DNA from 3 places in the Pseudobacillus sp. 179-B 2D1 NHS genome. Region 1 is predicted to be linked to each of the others. Evidence: riboswitches for the same ligand, from Rfam matches in the RefSeq annotation. Region 1 holds a riboswitch; each other region holds the start of a gene.

Region 1 (4,554 bases):
CCAAGCAGCAGTAACATACCTGCCCATAAAGGAATTTGCGGAAAGGTTGCATGAATAAAGATACCCGAGGCTAATATGTTTAATACCGGCAGGAAAATATAGTCTGTTAAAACAGCCCAGCCAACTAGAAAACCGACACTCGGATTAATTGTTTTAGAAGCATACGTATAAGCGGAACCAGACGAAGGGAAGGCTTTTACCATTTTTCCGTAACTATAGGCAGTAAATAAAACCATGATAAGCGCTACTAAATAGGCAGCCGCCGCTCTTCCTTGTGTCCCTTGAGCAACGATACCATAGGGAGAAAATACGGCCATCGGGGACATATAGGCTAATCCCATAAACACCAAGGGAAAAAGAGTTAACGTTCGATTTAATTGTGGTGCAGCATGACTCTTTGTATTTTTGACATGATCCATGTTATAGCCTCCTCGTAGTTTATTGAAATATTTTTGGCTATTCAGACTAATTTTAGTGTTTTTCAGCCCCTATAGCCTTGGGACTTAAAAAGTTGATATATGTTTGATAAAAATGTGTATCTTTAACGGGTATATTGCTTCATCACTTTAAGCAACTTTTCGTGATCAATGGCATAAGCTTTCTTTCCAAAGGGTTTCACTAAAGACATTGTTTTGGCTGCGATCATCGCATTAATGACTGATTCATCAACAGATTGACAGACGGCTTCATAAATAGGATCAAAACTCTCATCGTTGACAAAGGTCATTGTCAATTTGTCTTCTGAAAGTTGGGGGATATCCATTTCATTTGCTGTTGAAAAGGCCAGGAAAATATCACCGGAATTGTTTCCGCCAGGGCTTCCGCTCCTGCCAATCCCAATCGCCGCCCGCTTTGCAAGGCGCTTAAGCTGATGGGGAAGCATCGGAATATCTGTCCCGATAATAACGATGATGGAGCCTTGCTCTTTAGAAAGGATTTTATGCTCAGTTAAATGTTTTCCAACAGGTACACCTAAAACGGTAAGCCAGTCGCGGATACCATAGTTTGCTTGAACTAACACTCCCACATGATGCTGTTCGCCATTTAGTTCAACTATGCGGGATGATGTACCCGTTCCGCCTTTAAATTCATAACAAATCATGCCAGTTCCTCCACCAACATTGCCTTCAGCGATGGCCCCGGACTTTGCTGAATGGATAGCTGATAGGACATGTTCCTCTTTGATATGCTGGCCATTAATGTCGTTTAACAATCCATCATATGTTTCTGCAATAACTGGCATTGCCCAAAGGTGATGCTCACTGAACTGTTCTTTATACTTCTCAATCATCCATTTGGTTGTGGCATGATGAGCCATGCCGACAGAATGTGTATTCGTAAGACAGATCGGGCTTAAGAAATAGCCGCCGTCATTTACCCAATGCATTCCTGTCATTTCGCCATTTCCATTTAAGCTGTATGTGCCGGCCCAAATAGGCTGCATCTTTTCCTTTGTTCCTCGCGGCAAAATAGCCGTTACGCCCGTACGGATCGGGCCCTCCCCAATTACAACAGGACCTTCTCCTTCTATAATCGTTGTATAGCCGACCTTAACACCTGGAACATCGGTAATCGCATTAAAGTGCCCCGGCACACCAGGAAAATCTAATCCAATATCACGTGCTCGTTTTCTCGCGGACATATGTATTCCTCCTGTCTAGCAGATTATTTGGCATGTATAAAAAGTTTTTGTGCTCCTCTACACCTTTAAGTTAGGGGAGGGAGACTTTAAAACATTCACAAAAAGTATTGCTAATGCACAAAACAAAGGAAAAGAAAAATGACGGCAATTCATTAAACCCTCCTTTCAGACAGTATTAACTAAAATTTTTAGTGCCATATAGTGCGGCCTTCATACATTTAAGATGACAAGGCAATGATCGCCAGCTATCAATCTTTTCTCTTAAATGAGTTAAAGCAAGAATCATTCCACGCAATGAATGATTCAAATTCCCTTTTAAATCAAGGTGTTTCTACTAACTGAAAAATGCCATATAAAAGTAATGTTAGTTTAAACTTACATCTATGGACCTTTAATCATACGAATATGGGGCCTTTCATTCTATCAACCATACTGTCAGTTTAAACATACAGTGTAATGACAAACTTTCATAAAATGCTTTCAATGAACCTACTTGAAGAAGGTTCTTCAGTAACTTATCTCTTGCTCCATATCGAAAGTAAAGTTGTAGCTTCTTCCGTATGTAAATTATGAACGCTTGAGAGCGGAGAGGTTGGCGTCATTTGGACAAGAGTAAACTGAAAAGTATGTCTGGAAAGGGTTAGTGAACATGCCGGCATCGTTTTGTGGTAATATGTAGAAAAGTGAATATTTTTTGAATAGGTGCTGTGCGTATATTAAAGATGGACAGCTTAAAAGGGAAGCTTGGTGAAAATCCAACACGGTTCCCGCCACTGTAAATTCAGAGCAACCTGCATAACGTCACTGCTTTTATAAAAGAAAAAGTGGGAAGGCGCGGGTTGTGTAGAAGATAAGTCAGGAAACCTGCCTATTTAAAGAGCACAGATGGACCTACGGGATATAGGGAGGTGTTTACGGAAAGAAGATAATGGCTGGGTTTTATATAAGGGCATGCACTCTTTTTTTGTAAGCATTTAAACTATACAGGTTTAAATGCTTTTTTATTGCTGCTTTTTTGGGTCACTGTAAGAGAACATTCATATGAATAGCCAGGAATACTTTTAGTTAAAGGAGAGGAATGGAAAATGACTATTTTAACAGATCTACAGCAACGAAGAGCGATCCGTAATTATGATGGGCGCGAAGTAGAGGATGAAAAAATCTTTAAGCTATTAGAAGCAGCTACATGGGCACCCAACGATAGAATGAGAGAGCCGTGGACATTTTATGTCGTAAAAGGGGAAGCCAAGAGCAGGTATAACCAACTAGCAGAAGATTACTTAAAAGAGCGATTTCCTACAAAGCCCAATCTCATTGAAAGCTCTTTAAAGGTCGTTCAGAATACGCCACTACATATTATTGTAACGAGCGATGTTATTCCTGATGATGAAGACGCCACAAAAGACAACGAGTTTGCGGTCTGTTGTGCGATCCATTCGATGTGGCTGGCGGCTCATGAGTTAGGGCTAGGTTTTGTATGGCGGACGCGGGGCGTAGGACTTGTACATGACGAACGACTTTATCGATTTATCGGATCCCCGGAGCATAAAAAGGTAGTGGGTAATTTATTTATTGGCTATCCAGATCCTGAGTCATTAAAGAAAGTAAAAGTGCCCATTCGCACATCATTCGAAGACAAAACAATTTGGATGGGGACAAGTCAATAATAAGGGTTTCAATTGGGTTGCTTTTTTATGATCTTGATGTGGATCGTTAAACCTTTGATTAACGGATAAAGGGACGGATATAAAAGACGCGAAAAAGAAGGCTATTTTTAAATCTGTTTGAACGATGAAAGAGTCTTCTTTTACTTTAAAAAAGCATTTCTATCCTCTTCAATGGTTAGAAATGCTTTTTTATAAAGGGCATTTCAGAAAATGTACAGTTTTTATATGTGGATCAAGCCTTGATAGTAATTTACGTTATCCGGAATAAAAAGCTGAGGAGCTTATAACCCTTTGTTTTTTATATAACCTAAGCAAATACAAAAAGAAGGAGCATTGGATAGATGAATAGTATAAGCACATCTTTAGGACGTAACTACATTGACTTATGGAAAGAAAATATGAAAGAGTGGGACGGAACGCTTTCTAACCGAATGATAAATGATGAAGCGGAAGATGCCTTTTGGAACGCTTTTTTGGAAAAAAAGCAGCAAAATGGCACAGTCGATACAAATGCTTATGCACACATCATCCGAGAAGAGCTGTTGAAGCTGCTCCATGAAAGTGATCATGTACTGGAGATTGGGCCCGGCTGGGGTAATTATACATTCTGTGTGTCTGAACATGTCAAACAGCTTACATGCGTTGATATTTCCCAAAGCATTATCGATTTTTTAAAACATAAAACCGAAAAGATGCAATTAAACAATATAAGCTTTATACATGAAAAATGGGAACAGCTCAACATTAAGCAAACGTGTGATGTAGTGTTTGGAATAAACTGTTATTATCGCATCCGCGATATCGATAAAGCTTTACTTAAAATGAATCAGGCTGCCTCTCGGCTTGTTATAGCGGGTATGACAAGCGGTCCAGAAAAGCCTCACTATATAGATTTACATAGAGAACACGGTTATTCCATAAAGTTTAGAAGCAGGGATTATATTGATTTGCAAAATATTCTGTATCAGCTTGGAATTATGGCCAATTGTAGAATTATTGAGATCCCGCGCGTGAGTATATATGAATCGTTTGAAGCTCTTATACGTGATAACGTCAGCAAAATTCTAACAAGAGACTATAATCAACAAGAAGTTGAGCAAGCGCTAAGCCGATACGTAGTAGAGAAAAATGGGCAATATGAATATTCCTATACCATTCATGCGGCGCTGCTTTATTGGAAGCCGGTAAACATTTGATGGGGTGTGTATCCTGGAAAATAAATCCATTTATCATACGGATGTGCCA
Region 2 (4,554 bases), on a different contig from region 1:
CGAAATTGTTCCGTCATGCTCTCCAAGCGCTTGATTAACACACCGGTAAACAGAAAGTAGGGAAGAATGATCACTTTTTCGGCGCCAAGACGGATCGTTTTCTCTACTGTTTCCTCCAAGCTTGGTGAAGTGACGCCAATAAAGGCCGTCTCGATGATGGGAACAGGCAGCTTTTCCCATAAAAGTCGGGTAATTTTGAACAAATCACTGTTCGCATCAGCATCGCTACCACCTCGTCCAAGCAGGATAACAGCCGTCTGCTCGTCTGATCCTTCTTTGTATTCACCCGTTTCCAACACGCGGTTTTTACAAATATCCACCGCTTCATAGTGAATGCCAATTGGTTTGCCGTAAGTAAATTGGACGGCAGGGTATTTCTCCTTCGCTTCGTCGATCTCGTGAGGAATATGGATTTTAGAATGGCCCGCTGGCAGCAGCATGAGCGGGACAAGCGCAACAGATGTTGCTCCTTTTGCAATACATGTATCGATCCCTTTAGCAATGTTCGGCCGTTCAAACTCTAAAAAACAAGTTTCATAGATTACATTCTTTGCGAGCTCCGGGACAAGCTGATCGATAAATTGTCTGATTTGTTCATTTCCTTCTGGGTCCCGGCTTCCATGGCCGACAAATAAAATTGCCTTCATACTTTTCCGCTCCTTTAATCCCCACATGGTGCAGGTTCAAGATTTATTTTTGGTTCCATGTCGCGATAGTCAAAGTTTTGAATTCTTTTTACACGTTTAAAATATTTAAAGAATCGCTCATTTGGATGGCCTTTTTCTTTGTATTCAGCAATAATCTCCTCCAGCAGCGGAACGAGCGCCTCTGGTTCGACTCCTTCAGCAACAGGCTGGCCAGCATGAGCCGTACGTCCAACTGTCTTTGCCCCTAGAAACAAATCAAATTTGCCTTTGCGAAATACAATGCCGATATCCTCTTTCACCGCTCCATAGCAGGCCATTCCGCAGCCATTCAATCCAATTTTTAGTTCTTTCGGCATTTCTAAGCCGTCAAATTTCTCATGAAGCAGTTCAGCGTACGGAATTGCATCTTTCTTTTCTCCGTCACAGAAGTCACAGGCTTTCACCGTTGCAACATCCCCAATAGGTGAAAGCAAAAATCCGGCATCTTTTAAGGAAGCTGTTACTTGATGAGGATCTTCTGTCGGCACCCGTAAAATTACTTGGTGATGAGGCGTATATTCGATAGCCCCTTTTTCTCCGGCTGCTTTTGAAAGAACGAGCATTTGCTCAGCCGAGAACACCTTATTCGCTACTCCCGGGCTGACAGCTACTTCAAAAATGGATTCTACTTTTCTCTTGAACAGCGGCTGACTTGTCTCTTGTTTGTCTTTTCCATCTAAAAGGCGGAGCGCTTTCATTCCAAGCTTGTACAGGTCTGTTTTCTCCTCTTGCCCTCCATGAAGAGCCCACGGCTCATTTTTCGGCTTCAACCGTTCGTGCGGCTTTAGCGGCTGCTTTTCTGATGTTAATGTATATTTGCGCTGATAGCCCCTCGGTGTAATCATTTTGTTGTCGTAAAGGAATGTGGTTGAATTGCCAATGATTACGGTCGTCAGCATGCCGATATCATGATCCAGCATATTCTTCAAGTCTGTAATCACCACTTGTTCTCTTTCCCGGTAAGCGCTCTTGACGAGGCCGACTGGCGTATCCGGTGAACGGTGCTTTAATAAAATGCGCTGCGCTTCCGCAATTTGTCTCGTTCTTCTTCCGCTCTTTGGATTGTATAAAGCGATGACAAAATCAGCTGTCCCTGCTGCTTCTATCCGCTTGGCAATCAAATCCCACGGCGTTAGATGGTCACTTAAGCTGATTGTGCAAGCATCGTGCATAACCGGCGCCCCAAGAAGAGAAGCACAGGAATTGATCGCCGAAATTCCCGGTACAATCTCTACTCCCACGCCGTCCGCTTCTTTCCAACCCTGTTCAACGAGTACTTCATAGACAAGACCTGCCATGCCATAGACACCGGCATCTCCGCTTGAAATGACCGCCACCGTTTTTCCTTCTTCCGCTAATTTAACAGCGGCCTGTGCACGGCTCACTTCCTCTGACATCCCGGTGCTGATGATTTCTTTTCCCTCAATAAAGTCCGCGATCAAATCGACGTATGTTTTATAACCGATAATACAGTCGCTTTCCTTTAGCGCTTCCTTGGCCCGTTCTGTAATGTGCTCTGCGCTACCCGGTCCAAATCCGACAACCAATAATTTTCCCTTCACTCTATTCGCCCTCCTCTGCTTACTTGGCTGTTTGCTTTTCTTTATCTTTGGCCACACCGGTTACACGGTCATTTTGAAGAATCATGCCTTTTTCGTAATAAGTGTACGTGACAGCTTCTTCAACCGGCCGGCCTTCTTGGAGATGGGAAGCCACAATTTTCTCTGCGAGCTGTTCATCCACCTCGTGGTACCATGTGCCTTCCGGGTAAACGATGACGACACAAGCATCTTTACAGCGGCCGTTACATCTTGTTCTTGTCGTATGCACCCGAACATCAAGCTCCCGTTTTTTTATTTCTTCCCTGATTGTCTGCGTGACCTCTTCTCCGCCTTTTCGCATACAGCTCGAACCATTGCAAATGAATACATGATGGTTCATTTCTGTTAAATCCCATGTCGCCACATTCCCCACTCCTTTTTGGAAAATAAAAAAGTCCTTAACTTCAGAAGAAGTTAAGGACTAAGAGCTACGTATATAAGCTACTCAAGGAACGAGTAATCATGCCGAATGCGCCGACACCGTTCCATACAGTCATCCTGTTCTTCCCTCCGAAGAATGATGGTTCGAAGAAGAAAGCAGGTCTCCTGGCTTACGGGTCCACTTACTCTTGTCCCTTCCCGGCATTACGCCAGTGGCTGTTGACAATTTCATCACCGTTTACAGTAGCGGGGGCTGCATCGGACTTTCACCGATTTCCCTATTATCCCAGAAATGACTCTCCCGGGCACTCTCTTCTTATTATTCAATTTTTATGTATGTCATCCTGATTTTTCTAAATTTCAAACTCTTTTATTAGATTAGCAGGTTCTTCATTCATTTGACAAGGGAAATTTTACACAACGTTTCTTTTGTTGAACTATGAAGAAGAAGATGAAGCAGGTACAGAAACGGAAATGAAAGGCTTCCAGCCTGTTTTCTGCTTAATGATCTGCTTGACGGCAGACATTTTTTCTAAAAAAGAAGGATCATATCTATGACACAGCAAGCCTATCACGGTCCCGCTGTGACCTACAATGACTCCCAATTCAAATCTTTTAGCCAGCTCAGCGAACAACGAGAAAAAAGGCTTAGGCAGCAGCTCCTCATTTAACTTCGCGCTTTTCGTGACGGCAGACAAAATGGCAGGTACACTGCCGGACAAGAGACTGTCATGCATTTCATCAAATAATTGAGCCATTTGCAGCTTTGCAGCAGCAGAATATTCACCTTTCATCCTATAGTACTGTTGTGTATTCAATCGTCCCCCACTGTCATAACCGATAAGAAACAACTCAGGGAAATTTGGATAAGAATAGAGCAGTTCGCCTGTTTTCTGGTTCACGGCATTGATGCCCTGATACATAACTCCATCTGTCGGTTCAACAGCAGCAGCGATTTCTGCAATAGCTGAGTCCGTAAAGTCTATCCCCACACTCATAGCGACAGCGCGCACGGCAGCAGTTATATCCGCAGAGCTGCTTGCCATCCCTTTGCTGACAGGAATTTGTGACGAAAAGTATAATGTTCCTCCTACACTCATCCCAGCTCTCTTCAATGCAAGCTCTGCAGCGTAGATCGCTTTTCTCTTATAAGGATGGTCACTGCGTACACCAGGAGAGTGAGTGGGAACAAACCATACTTTGCTTGTTAAGGGAACAGGCAGCGTAAATAGGAACGGCTGACCATTCTTTTCTCCCTGGGCAAGCTCGCCAAATGTACCGGTGGATCTTCCAACTCCTTTTTTCACTATATAACCACCTCATTCACGTGCTTGTTCAAATAAGTAAATAGCGTCCTCCAAAAAACAGATCACCTCTTTTTTAATAGGATATAAATTTAGAAGCCCTGATTTATCTGCTGATTTCCGTACACGCCAAAACTTTTCTTCCAGCTCCCGATTTCCGGCAAACATTTCATCTGTCAGTAAGAGAACGTCAGAAGCAATCAACTTTCCCTCTTCTGATTCTGGGCCAATATTTTTAGCTACACAAAGGTCAATCCTTTTCAATAAGTTCATCCACTTATTGATCAGCTTATCATCCTGTTCCAGTTTCGGAAGCTGCTCCTGCAGGATGGTTTGCTCTTCCTCATCAAAGAACTTATTCCAATTTCCTTTCTCTTTTTCATCGCTTCTTTCTTTTCTGACTAAAGGAATTAAGTGCTCCCACTGTAAATCCCCTTCCACCTTTAAGATATTCAACAGCGTATTCGTATGAAGCACCGCTTGTTCAAGCTCCGCTATGTTTTGCCTCAATGACTGCTTATGTATGCTCAACAACTGCTCAATCGTTAATTGGGATAACACTTTCTTTATAACTTTAAGCGG
Region 3 (4,554 bases), on a different contig from region 1:
ATTAGTGAGATCAACGCACCTAAAAAAGAGCTAAAAATAATCCCTGTTAGAATGATAGTTTCTACTTTAAGTGACCGTTCAATCGCCTGGGCGAACAAAACAACGATGAAAATGGTTATAATCGAAGTCACAATACTAACAACGGGCAGGGTAAATCCGGAAAGCCAAGGGAGCTGCATATTAAAAAACAGCACCATAACAGCGCCTGCGGAAGCACCCGAAGATACACCGAGTGTATAAGGGTCTGCCAGAGGATTACGCAGCAGCCCTTGAAAAGCAGCACCCGCTACCGCTAGAGAGGCTCCTATAAGACCGGCCAACAATACTCTCGGAAATCTGATCTTCCACACGATGTTATCAAAAGAGGAATCGACTCCCTCAAGCGGCGTTCCAAAAAAATGATGGGATAATAAGAAAGCGATATCCCGAAACGGAACTTGGATCGTTCCGATCGAGATACCTGCAAATACAGCCGTAATAAAAAAAGCCAAAACTAACAAGTAAGCCGAGCTTTTATTTCTTAAAAACATCTGGATAGATCGCTTCGGCAAGTTCTTCTACTCCTTCAACAAGACGCGGGCCTGTTCGGTTGACGAGGTCAGCATTCACATCATGGACATCCTTGTTTTTAACGGCAGTCATGTTTTCCCATCCTTTGCGGCTGAGTACCTCTTCAATCGGTTTTTTTGTGTAGTAGCCATGCGTAGTAATGATTACGTCAGGATTCTTCTTGATAATCGCTTCCTCTGTCATTTGCACCCAGCCCTTCTGATCGGCAGCGGCATTTTTCGCATGAATCAGATCAAGCATTTCCTGCATAAATGTATTTTTTCCTGGTGTGAAAATGTCTGGAGCCGGTGATACTTCAATAAATACACTTTTTTCTTCTTCTTTTTTAATAGTTTTCGCTTTTTCCTCGATTTTTGATAGACCGTCTTTCATTTCTTCTACTACGTCTTCTGCTTTTTCAGTTGTTCCTGTCGCCTTGCCGATCATTTCAATTGAGTCGTATACTTGATCAAAATTTTGGGCATCATTAACGACAAGTACATCGATTCCCGCTTCTTCCAGTTGCTTCAATCCCTCTTTTGAGTTGTGGGCACTGGAACCATGTGCCAATACGAGATCCGTATCAAGCCCAATGATTTTTTCAATGTTATACTCCATGCCGCCAACTTTTTCTTTGGCGTTCACCTCTTTCGGGTAATTGTCGTTGTCTGATACCCCGACAATTTCATCACCTAAATCGAGTTTATAAGCAATTTCGGTATTGCTCGGAATAAGAGAAACAATTCGTTTCGGTTTTTCTTCAATAACGACATCTTTTCCTTCCGCATCCTTTATCGTTACCGGAAAGGCTGCTTGTTGACTCTCTTTTGGCTGATCTGCTTTTTCTTCTTTTCCAGTTTCTGCTTTATCCGTTCCGCAGCCGGCAAGCAGGCCAGCAGCCAGTACGAAGGATAATGTGTACTGAGATAATTTGTTCATGACTTTCTCTCCCTTTGCTTCTTAAAAATATCCACAAAAAAACACCTCTACGCGATGGAGAGATGCAGTGAAAAAGGGCCAAACAGGTACATTGAACCAGGAAGCCGCTTTTACACCACCCTATCCGCGTAGGTTATTGGTGCTCTAAACCAGGCAGGTTTTCTGGCTTGTGAAATAAATAAATTTCACTTACAGTGGCGGGACCGCGCTGGATTTCCACCAGCTTGCCCTTTTAAAAAGCTTTTTGTTCAGCTTTACCTGATTAAATATATGTAGTTTTCCGCTTAGCCTCATTATACACAAAAAAAACTTTACTTTCATAAATTTTTAAAACGGTTCGCAGCTTTTCTAAAAATTCGTTTCTATTCTCTGCAGAAAATAAATTTTCTTATCATATAAGACCTTTATGTTTTAGACAGGACAAAAGTGGAATAGGATAAATAAAAAGAAAGGAGCGGCTAAAATGAATCTTGCAACTTTAATCGGGTTAGTTGTCCTACTGCTTTGCATTGCGCTTATTTTAGTTTACTTTCTTCGCCAGGCATTTGACTCCTCTGATACAAGCCGGATAGACGCTCTTCCTGAAGACGACGCGTACTTAAACGATCGCGACTCAACACATGACCGTAACTTATAGCCAAATAAAATGACAACATGACATACGAGCAAACATCTGTTTAAAAACAAGATCGTTTGCCAGCAGAACTATATAAAAACATCCATCCCGATGAACGGGAGGATGTTTTTTATTATTTAGTATGAACCTTCACATTCAGCGTTTCCACAATGGCTTGCTTTATAATTTGAAGCATTTTAGTCAGCTCCTCGTAGCTGGAAGCTAGCGGCGGCATAAAAACGATCGTGTCACCAAGCGGTCTCGTCAGCATCCCCAATTCACGCATTCGCAATGTTGCCCGATAAGCCATTCTCTCTTCAAACGGAAAAGGTTCTTTGGTCTTTTTATCTTTCACTAGTTCAATTCCGCACATTAAACCAAGCTGTCGAATCTCACCGACGTGTGGCAGTTCATTTATTTCAGCCATCAACCTCTCAACATATTCTGCTTTTTTAGCAGCTTGCTCAACAAGCCCTTCTTTTTCGAAAATATCAAGATTGGCCAAAGCTGCTGCACAGCCGAGCTGATTGCCCGTATAAGAATGTCCATGGAAAAAAGTTTTCATTTCGGTATATTCCCCGTAAAATGCCTGGTATACTTCTTCTGTTGTTAATGTAGCTGCAATCGGTAAATATCCACCGGTAATTCCTTTTGCCATTGTCATGATATCTGGCAAAACACCTTCATGTTCCACAGCGAACATTTTTCCCGTGCGCCCAAATCCAGTCGCCACCTCATCCACAATAAAAAGCACATTAAACTTTCGACAAAGCTGTTCAAGCTCCTTTAAGTACCCGACTGGCATGATGTGCATACCACCCGCCCCCTGTACCATCGACTCAACAATTAGTCCGGAGATCTGTTCATGATTCTTTTCAAATAAGTCATGTATTTCTGAGAGTGAATCTTCTTTAGCCGTTTGTTCATTGCCGGAAGGATGCCATTTTGCTGACGGGAAGGGGAGGGCGAATGAATGGAACATTAATGCGCTGTACACGCGGTGATAAATGTCGATTGAGCCCACGCTGATCGCACCGACTGTATCGCCGTGATAACCGTTTGTCAATGTGACAAACTTTGTTTTTTCAGTCCTGCCTTTATTTTGCCAATATTGGTACGCCATCTTTATGGCTATTTCCACTGACTCTGCTCCGCTGTCCGAATAAAATACGCGTGTTAAGTTTTCCGGAGAAATCTGGATAAGTTTCTCAGCCAACTGAATGGATGGCACATTTGCCGCCCCAAGTAAGGTTGAATGGGCAATTCGTCCAAGCTGCTCTTTCACCGCCTCATCAATTTCTGGACGTCGGTGACCGTGTACATTTAGCCATAAGGAAGAATAGCCATCGAAATATTCATTGCCGTGGATGTCTCTTAGCCGGATACCTTCGCCGCTCTCTATAATAAGGGGAGCTTCTTCGTAATCCTTCATTTGTGTAAAAGGAAGCCACATATGCTTTTGACTAATTTCATATAAACGTTTTGTATTCACTGTTAATCCCCTCCATCAGTCTATCAAACTTCCAATCCCTCACAATTTCAGAACGATAACGGCTCTCCCTAAGAGAATAATCAATATCTTTTATAAATGGAATATGTCCAATGATAGGCAGTCCCGACAGTTCATGAATGACCCGGAAGTTATCCCGCTCTATGCTTTTCTCTCCGGGCACTGTACTCGAAAATACGACTCCAGTTATTGGCAACCCTCTCTTTTGGATAGCTTCTATCGTCAGTATCGTATGATTAATCGTTCCAAGTCCTGCCCTGGCGGCAATCACTACCGGTAATCCCGTTTCCTCCATCACATCAACCATACACCTGCCTTTCCTATTCAGTGGCACGTATAATCCGCCTGCCCCTTCAACAAGCAAAAGTGTCGATTTGGACGCACGTCTTCTAATTTCCTCTATAATTACTTGTTCATCAATAATTGCTGCTTCTTCCTCAGCTGCCAAATGAGGAGAGCTTGCTTTTTTGAATAAATATGTATATAACCTTTCTCCTCTCGTTTCTGGAAGCAGATGATACATTTCAGCATCTGGTGCTTTCCACTCACCATCTTTCCATTCAGCTCCACTCTGTATCGGCTTATATGGCCTGGCTGGCACTTTCCTTTCGATTAATCCATGAGCAAGTAATAATGTCGCAATGGTCTTGCCTGCATCTGTATCCGTTCCTGCAATAAAGATTCCGGGCATATCATGTACTCCTCCCTTCGACTTAAGTAAACCTTATTTACAAAAATGTTAACATATGAAAAAATGATAAACAATTATATTTTTAAAGGAGGAAAAATTAATGAAGGCCTATGAGGTTGTAATTTGTGCTCTTTTTGCGGCGCTTATGGCCATCGGTGCGAACGCCTCATCTTTTTTAATAATTGGTGGCGTACCTGTTACCCTGCAATTAATGTTTGCCATTATAGCCGGAGGATTGCTCGGCAGCCG

The links. Region 1 has a riboswitch for cobalamin ahead of ACH0BF_RS13135 (nitroreductase family protein). Riboswitches for the same ligand answer to the same signal wherever they lie in the genome.
Region 2: linked by a shared signal. The riboswitch ahead of ACH0BF_RS00495 ((2Fe-2S) ferredoxin domain-containing protein) and the one ahead of ACH0BF_RS13135 (nitroreductase family protein) in region 1 are both predicted to bind cobalamin.
Region 3: linked by a shared signal. The riboswitch ahead of ACH0BF_RS11020 (ABC transporter substrate-binding protein) and the one ahead of ACH0BF_RS13135 (nitroreductase family protein) in region 1 are both predicted to bind cobalamin.

The regions. Positions count from the first base shown of each region.
Region 1 covers NZ_JBIQDP010000012.1:12,404-16,957, reverse strand. The annotation lists gene ACH0BF_RS13145 (APC family permease) at 1-419, opposite strand, end outside; gene ACH0BF_RS13140 (DmpA family aminopeptidase) at 542-1,642, opposite strand; cobalamin riboswitch at 2,326-2,528, shown strand; gene ACH0BF_RS13135 (nitroreductase family protein) at 2,728-3,309, shown strand; gene ACH0BF_RS13130 (class I SAM-dependent methyltransferase) at 3,651-4,505, shown strand.
Region 2 covers NZ_JBIQDP010000001.1:73,397-77,950, reverse strand. The annotation lists gene ACH0BF_RS00505 (sirohydrochlorin chelatase) at 1-647, opposite strand, end outside; gene cobJ (precorrin-3B C(17)-methyltransferase) at 662-2,248, opposite strand; gene ACH0BF_RS00495 ((2Fe-2S) ferredoxin domain-containing protein) at 2,268-2,651, opposite strand; cobalamin riboswitch at 2,807-2,996, opposite strand; gene ACH0BF_RS00490 (GHMP family kinase ATP-binding protein) at 3,106-3,975, opposite strand; gene ACH0BF_RS00485 (MerR family transcriptional regulator) at 3,988-4,554, opposite strand, start outside.
Region 3 covers NZ_JBIQDP010000009.1:62,311-66,864, reverse strand. The annotation lists gene ACH0BF_RS11025 (FecCD family ABC transporter permease) at 1-551, opposite strand, end outside; gene ACH0BF_RS11020 (ABC transporter substrate-binding protein) at 514-1,488, opposite strand; cobalamin riboswitch at 1,624-1,765, opposite strand; gene ACH0BF_RS11015 (hypothetical protein) at 1,952-2,125, shown strand; gene bioA (adenosylmethionine--8-amino-7-oxononanoate transaminase) at 2,238-3,557, opposite strand; gene bioD (dethiobiotin synthase) at 3,574-4,305, opposite strand; gene ACH0BF_RS11000 (biotin transporter BioY) at 4,406-4,554, shown strand, end outside.